Regions from separate parts of the Ornithinibacillus liuyingii genome, predicted to be linked through region 1. Evidence: a T-box and tRNA genes for the amino acid it is inferred to sense, from the RefSeq annotation. Region 1 holds a T-box; the other holds one or more tRNA genes.
The links. The T-box of region 1 lies ahead of serS (serine--tRNA ligase). A T-box ahead of a tRNA ligase gene usually reads a tRNA of that ligase, here a tRNA-Ser.
Positions count from the first base shown of each region.

Region 2: it has a tRNA-Ser gene. The T-box ahead of serS (serine--tRNA ligase) is inferred to sense a tRNA for this amino acid. The anticodon was not compared.

Region 1 is NZ_JBPWOS010000006.1:77,186-80,604, forward strand. Features, by position in the region: gene serS (serine--tRNA ligase) at 219-1,493, opposite strand; T-box leader at 1,539-1,755, opposite strand; gene ACSKT4_RS09500 (D-alanyl-D-alanine carboxypeptidase family protein) at 1,909-3,243, opposite strand.
Region 2 is NZ_JBPWOS010000007.1:29,197-32,615, reverse strand. Features, by position in the region: gene ACSKT4_RS10620 (MFS transporter) at 1-231, opposite strand, end outside; gene sodA (superoxide dismutase SodA) at 355-966, opposite strand; tRNA gene ACSKT4_RS10610 (tRNA-Phe) at 1,131-1,206, opposite strand; tRNA gene ACSKT4_RS10605 (tRNA-Ser) at 1,401-1,493, opposite strand; tRNA gene ACSKT4_RS10600 (tRNA-Ile) at 1,503-1,579, opposite strand; tRNA gene ACSKT4_RS10595 (tRNA-His) at 1,589-1,664, opposite strand; tRNA gene ACSKT4_RS10590 (tRNA-Met) at 1,691-1,767, opposite strand; tRNA gene ACSKT4_RS10585 (tRNA-Asn) at 1,775-1,849, opposite strand; gene ACSKT4_RS10580 (Na/Pi cotransporter family protein) at 2,077-3,419, opposite strand, start outside.

The DNA of each region.
Region 1 (3,419 bases):
GTCAACATGATTATAACGTTTTTTTAACGAAACAAAAATAAAAGACTTTTCCAATTTGAGCAACAATTACTAAACGCATTGTAAAGGAGTTATGAAGCTGTTTAGGCAGTTTATTCTAGACATTTCCTCTCTAAAAGAGGAAGGATACCTACTAACCAGTAGGTATCGGAATCATCCTCCATTGCTAGATTTTCCTAACCTAGACAGCTCCAATCCATTTATCTAATAAACTCTACTCCACCCATATAAGGAACCAGCACTTCTGGCACTTTGACAGAACCGTCTTCTTGTTGGTAATTTTCTAAGATTGCTGCTATCGTACGGCCGATTGCAAGACCTGAACCATTTAAAGTATGAACGAATTCTGGCTTACCATTTGCTTCTCTTCTGAAACGAATGCCAGCGCGTCTTGCTTGGAAATCTTCAAAATTAGAGCAAGAAGAAATTTCACGGTAGGTATCTTGGCTAGGAATCCAAACCTCAAGATCATATTTCTTCGCAGCGGTAAAGCCTAAGTCACCAGTACACATGCTCATGACGCGATATGGTAATTGCAGTAGCTTGAGTACTTTTTCCGCATGTCCGGTTAGTTCCTCTAATGCTTCATAAGAGTCCTCTGGTTTAACAAATTGAACCAACTCTACTTTATTAAATTGGTGCTGACGGATTAGACCACGTGTATCACGACCAGCAGAACCCGCTTCAGAACGGAAGCTTCCACTAAACGCAACATACTTAGTCGGTAGGTCTTCTACACGAAGGATTTCTTCGCGATGATAGTTTGTCACCGGTACTTCAGCAGTTGGTACCATGAAATAATCCCAGCCTTCTAATTTAAACGCATCCTCTTCAAATTTAGGCAGCTGACCAGTTCCTGTCATGCTTGCACGATTGACGATGGTTGGAGGGAGCATTTCTACATAACCATGCTCATCGGCATGTAAATCCATCATAAAGCTCCATAATGCACGCTCTAGTCTAGCTCCAAGACCTTTATAGAATACAAAGCGGCTTCCAGTTACTTTTCCAGCTCGTTCAAAATCAAGAATATCTAAATTAGTTGCAATATCCCAGTGTGGTTGTGCTTCAAATTTAAATGCTGGTACTTCTCCCCATTTACGAGCTTCTATATTGTCATCTTCACTTTCACCGACTGGCACACTTTCATGTGGAATATTGGGAATAGATAGCATGATTGTTTGTAATGTTTCTTCAATCTCTCTTAATTCATCATCGTATTCTTTTATTTGGTCACCAACTTGACGCATTTCTTTAATCGCTTCATCAGCATCCTTTTTTTCCTTTTTCAGCTGTGAGATTTGCTTGGTTACTTCATTTCGTTTTGCTTTAAGTGCCTCCGTCTTGGTAATTAACTCACGACGACGTTCATCTAGTTCACCAAAGCGATCGAGCTCAGATAGGTCTTCACCGCGATGCTGCAGCTTTCCTTTTACTTCTTCAAAATTATTGCGTAAATACTTCATGTCTAACATTTACATTTCCTCCTTTTATAAATACAAAAAAACCCTCATCCCAAAAATAGGGACGAGAGTTTATATTCCCGCGTTGCCACCCTTGTTGAAGAGTAATCTCTTCCGGCTCTAATCGTGTTAACGGTACATAACCGGGTTTACTTACTATTATTTCGGTAAACCAGTTCAAGGATGGATTCACAGCAGATTTTCATCGATTCGCACCAACCATCGACTCTCTTTGGAAAATAATACTGTTACTATTTCCTATCATAACTTTTCTAAGTTCATTTTTTAGTTAATCATTATATTAGCTAATTTTTGTAAAAAGTGCAAGTTTTATTCTTAGACTGTTTTAGTTAACCATCATTCATTAAAAAAAATCACTCACCATAATTGATTATGACGAGTGAACATAATTACACATTATTATTTTTTAAGAAAACCAACCTTTAACCATATCGACAACAGAGGAGAAGATTCCGCTAAAGAAGTCACCAACTGCACCTAGTGCTAGCATGAACCAGTTGGATTTTTCAACTGCCTCGTCCGCGATTAAATCTACTGATAGATTAGTAGTATTCGTGATATATCCATAATCATTATCACCAGTAAATACTAGTTGTGCTGTACCGATTTTATCGCCTTTTTTAACTGGTGCTACTAATTCGCCATCTTCATTTAGCTTATCTTCATCGATGTTGTATTCTAATTTATACAGCTCTTCGTCTCCCTTTTTAATTGGAAGGGAGATTTCTTCACCGATGGAGACTGCTACTTGATCTTCTTTCCCTTTTGCTACAGGAATTGTTTCTTTATCCTTCAGCTGATAGCCAGCAGCAAATAGTTCTTTATTTTCAAATTGACTGAAACCGTAATCCATTAATCTAGCAGTCTGCTCAAATCGAGCTTCCTTACTATCTGTACGCATGACAACAGTAATCAATCTTCTTCCGTCACGTTCTGCTGTACCAGTAAACGTATAACCTGCTAGACCAGTGTAACCTGTCTTCAATCCATCGATTCCTTCATAGTAGAACTGCTTGAGATATGTTGCTTCATGTGGCAGCATCCAGTTCAAGTTCTCTACTTTATATCCTTCGAATTCAGTCTCGATTTGACTAGAAATATCCAGTGCGTGTGGATAATCATTAATTAAGTTATAAGCTAACAGTGCTAGAGAGCGAGCTGAAAGCATGTCTGTTCCGTTTGGATCCGTACCTTTTGGATAGTTATCTCCAAGCGAGCTATTATCTAATCCAGTAGAGTTAACAAATTGGAAATCAGGAAGGCCCATTTCTTCCGCCTTTTGATTCATTCGTTTTACAAATTCACCTTCAGAACCAGATACTAGTTCAGCAAGGGCAATGGTTGTCCCATTATCAGAGAAGATGGCCATTGCTTCATATAATTCCTTTACGGTATACGGTTTATCTTGTGTTAGACCAATACCGGAAAAATCAGGGTTAGCTGAGATGCTATATGCGTAATCACTAATTTGTGTTGTTGTTTCCCATGTGATTTCCCCATTTTCAATCGCTTCCAAAACAAGATATTCTGTCATAATCTTTGTCATACTTGCTGGTGGAAGGGCAATATCAGGGTCTTTGGCATAAAGAACTTTCCCTGTATCCGCATCAACTAAAATAGCTGATTCAGCATCTAATTCTAATTCTTGAGCTTGTATATTCGTAGGTTGTGCTATAAATGATGTCATGGCTACTAGAATTGCTAGAGACACCATTAATAATTTTGAATAGATCTGTTTCAATGTTGTGACCTCCACCCTATATTTCAATGCTTTTATTTTTATAGAACACCTTTCCTATTTTATCATAAATTTAGCTATTATATAAACCCTCATCTCGCTTATTCTGTCGTAAATAGGTAGTTTTACTTATGCGTAATTTTTACCAATTACTAGAGTTACTGGCTTATGCTTTTAGT
Region 2 (3,419 bases), on a different contig from region 1:
TTTCGCTATTTTTCCAGCCACTATAAAGGTAATCGGTTGAAACACAAAGATAGCAAGATTATAAAAAGCTATCGTGTAATAGTTTCCTTCTGCTTGTTTCCATAAGTAAATATTTACAAATGTATTGGATAAATATATACCTAATGAATATAGTCCACCTATTACTAATAATAGGATTAAATCACGATTAATTTCAGTTTTTCCGAAAACAAATTGTAAGCTTTTATGCATATTGAATTGCCCCTTTTCTCTCTTTCCTTAGTGTGAGCAATTCAAATAGAGATATACGAAAAGAAAAAAGGATGTCACAAAGAGACTTATCTCTCTGCGACATCCTTCTATCTATAAAAAGCGTTATTTAGCTTCACTGTAGTTTTTCGCAACTTGATCCCAGTTTACAACGTTCCAGAATGCTGAAACATAGTCAGGACGTTTGTTTTGGTAGTTTAAGTAGTAAGCATGTTCCCAAACATCAAGACCTAATACTGGTGTTTTACCTTCCATTAAAGGAGAATCTTGGTTTGGAGTGCTAGTTACCTCTAGTTCACCATTGTTTACCACTAACCATGCCCAACCTGAACCGAAGCGAGTTTTTGCAGCATTTTCAAATTCCTCTTTGAATTTATCAAAGCTACCAAATTTAGCATTAATCTTATCAGCTAGTTCACCAGTTGGTTCTCCACCACCATTTGGAGAAAGAACTTTCCAGAATAAGCTATGGTTATGATGACCTCCACCATTGTTACGTACAGCAGTACGGATGCTTTCTGGTACTGCATCCAGATTGCTAACGAGCTCTTCAAGGGACTTACCTGCTAATTCAGATTTTCCTTCAAGCGCAGCATTTAAGTTTGTAACATAAGTATTATGATGCTTTGTATGATGGATGTTCATTGTTTCTTTATCAATAGTTGGCTCTAATGCATCATATGCATAAGGTAATTCTGGTAATTCAAATTTTGCCATAATGAAATCCTCCTTCAATAATAAGTTATTTAGGGATAAAATACCCTTCACATGAAAGATTATCAGAGGTTTCCAGTTCTTGCAAATTATTTGCCCTTGTAACGTTATCTGTTGGAGAGAGAAAAAAATCCAATAAAAAAAACAAGCGATTCGCTTGTACAAAATGGTGGCTTGGGACGGAATCGAACCGCCGACACATGGATTTTCAGTCCATTGCTCTACCGACTGAGCTACCAAGCCTTGCTATATTTCATAAAAAAACATAATAAAATTTTCTTGTTATGTTTTGAACCCTGCATCTTCTAGATTATTCAAGGATGTGTATGCTTCGGGGTTACTCGTAGTTAATTCGGTGGATGTGTTGCTCGTTGCTCTACCGACTGAGCTACCAAGCCTTACGCTATGATGTTAAAAATAGTATTATTGATTATGTATGGAGGAGGTAGAGGGATTCGAACCCCCGCGCGGTTTGACCCGCCTGTCGGTTTTCAAGACCGATCCCTTCAGCCAGACTTGGGTATACCTCCGAGATTAAATGGTGGACCCTGCAGGACTCGAACCTGCGACCGATCGGTTATGAGCCGATAGCTCTAACCAACTGAGCTAAGGGTCCTAAGTTATATGGGGCGACCGGTGGGAATCGAACCCACGAGTGCCGGAGCCACAATCCGGTGCGTTAACCACTTCGCCACGGCCGCCATGATGTTTAAAATAAAATAAGTAATGGTAGCGGCGGAGGGGATCGAACCCACGACCTCACGGGTATGAACCGTACGCTCTCGCCAGCTGAGCTACGCCGCCATTTTGTTGGCTCCACAGGTAGGATTCGAACCTACGACCGATCGGTTAACAGCCGATTGCTCTACCACTGAGCTACTGTGGAAAATTATCAATCTTTTAAGTAAGAAGTAGATGTCTTCTCTTTAAGTGGCACGAGATATAATATAACATGTTCAATCTTTCGTGTCAACTATTATTTTAATTTAATTTATGTAATTTTTACTTTCTGTCGAAAACGACAATAATTACTATATCACCTTTATTTAAAAATAGCAACAAAAATTTACAAAAAAAATAAAAAGAGAGAGGAAAACCTCTCTCTTTATTCTCTTAATGATCCTCTAACACTGCTTCTGCAATATTAACTGCATGATCACCGATACGTTCTAGATTCGATATAATATCAACAAAGACGATACCTGCTGATACAGAACAATCCCCTTCATTCATACGGATGATATGCTTTTTACGATAGCTTCGTTCCATTTTGTCTATTTGGTCCTCTTTTTGAACAACTGCCAATGCCTCTTCCCGATTACCCGTATCAAGCGCCTTAATCGCTTGCTTAACGGTAGACATTGTTAAGTCAAACATATTATTTAAATCCTCTTGTGCCTTATCCGTGATCACTACTTTATTGGATATTTTATAATCGATTAACTCCACAACGTTTTCAAAGTGGTCTCCAATTCGTTCAATATCTCGCACTGTATCCATTAATACCGTGTGCTTTGCACTTTCAAATTCAGACAATGAACCACCAGAAATGTCAATAAGATAATCCGTTATACTACGATCTAAACTGTTTAGTGCGCCTTCAATCTGTAGAGCCATTTCAGCATGTTTCGTTTGGTTTGTTGATAAATACATGCTTGTCTCTTCCATGCCTTGATATGCATATTCACCCATGCGAACTATTTCAGCCTTTGCTTGGTCAAGGGCTAGCGCTGAAGATTGTTGAATAAAAATCGGGTCTAAATGCTTCGGCTTATATTCGATTGTAGTATCCTTTCCTGGTACAAGCTTCGTTACCATCCATGCTAGTAAGCCAATGAATGGGAACTGAACAATTGTATTTAGTATGTTAAAACTACCATGTGCGAAAGCAATAGTCATTTCGGCGTTTAACATTAGTTTTTCTTGTAAAAACATCACATATTGTGTGAATGGATGTAGTAATAATAAAAAGACAGTTGTACCTACTAAGTTAAATATGACATGTACTGCAGCTGCACGACGAGCAGCAACAGTAGCACCTAAGGATGCTATAATAGCTGTAATAGTTGTCCCAATATTATCACCAAAAAGGACAGGTAATGCAGCATCTAGTCGGATGGCTCCTTCAGAATAAAGTCCCTGCAAAATACCGATTGTCGCACTAGAGCTTTGTACGATAACAGTGAACAGTACCCCAATAACAACCCCTAATACGGAATGCTCACTCATACTTAGGGTTAATTCCTGGAATGCTTCTAACGACCTTAAAGGCTTCATTCCACTACTCATTAATTCTAACCCATAAAATAATGAGCCAAAACCAAACACGACTTGACCAATAGCAGTGACCTTTTGATGTTTAAAGAAAAAGATCATTAAGGCACCAATAGCAAGAATCGGTAATGAATACGCACCGACATCGATACCGATGATAAATGCTGTAACCGTTGTACCAA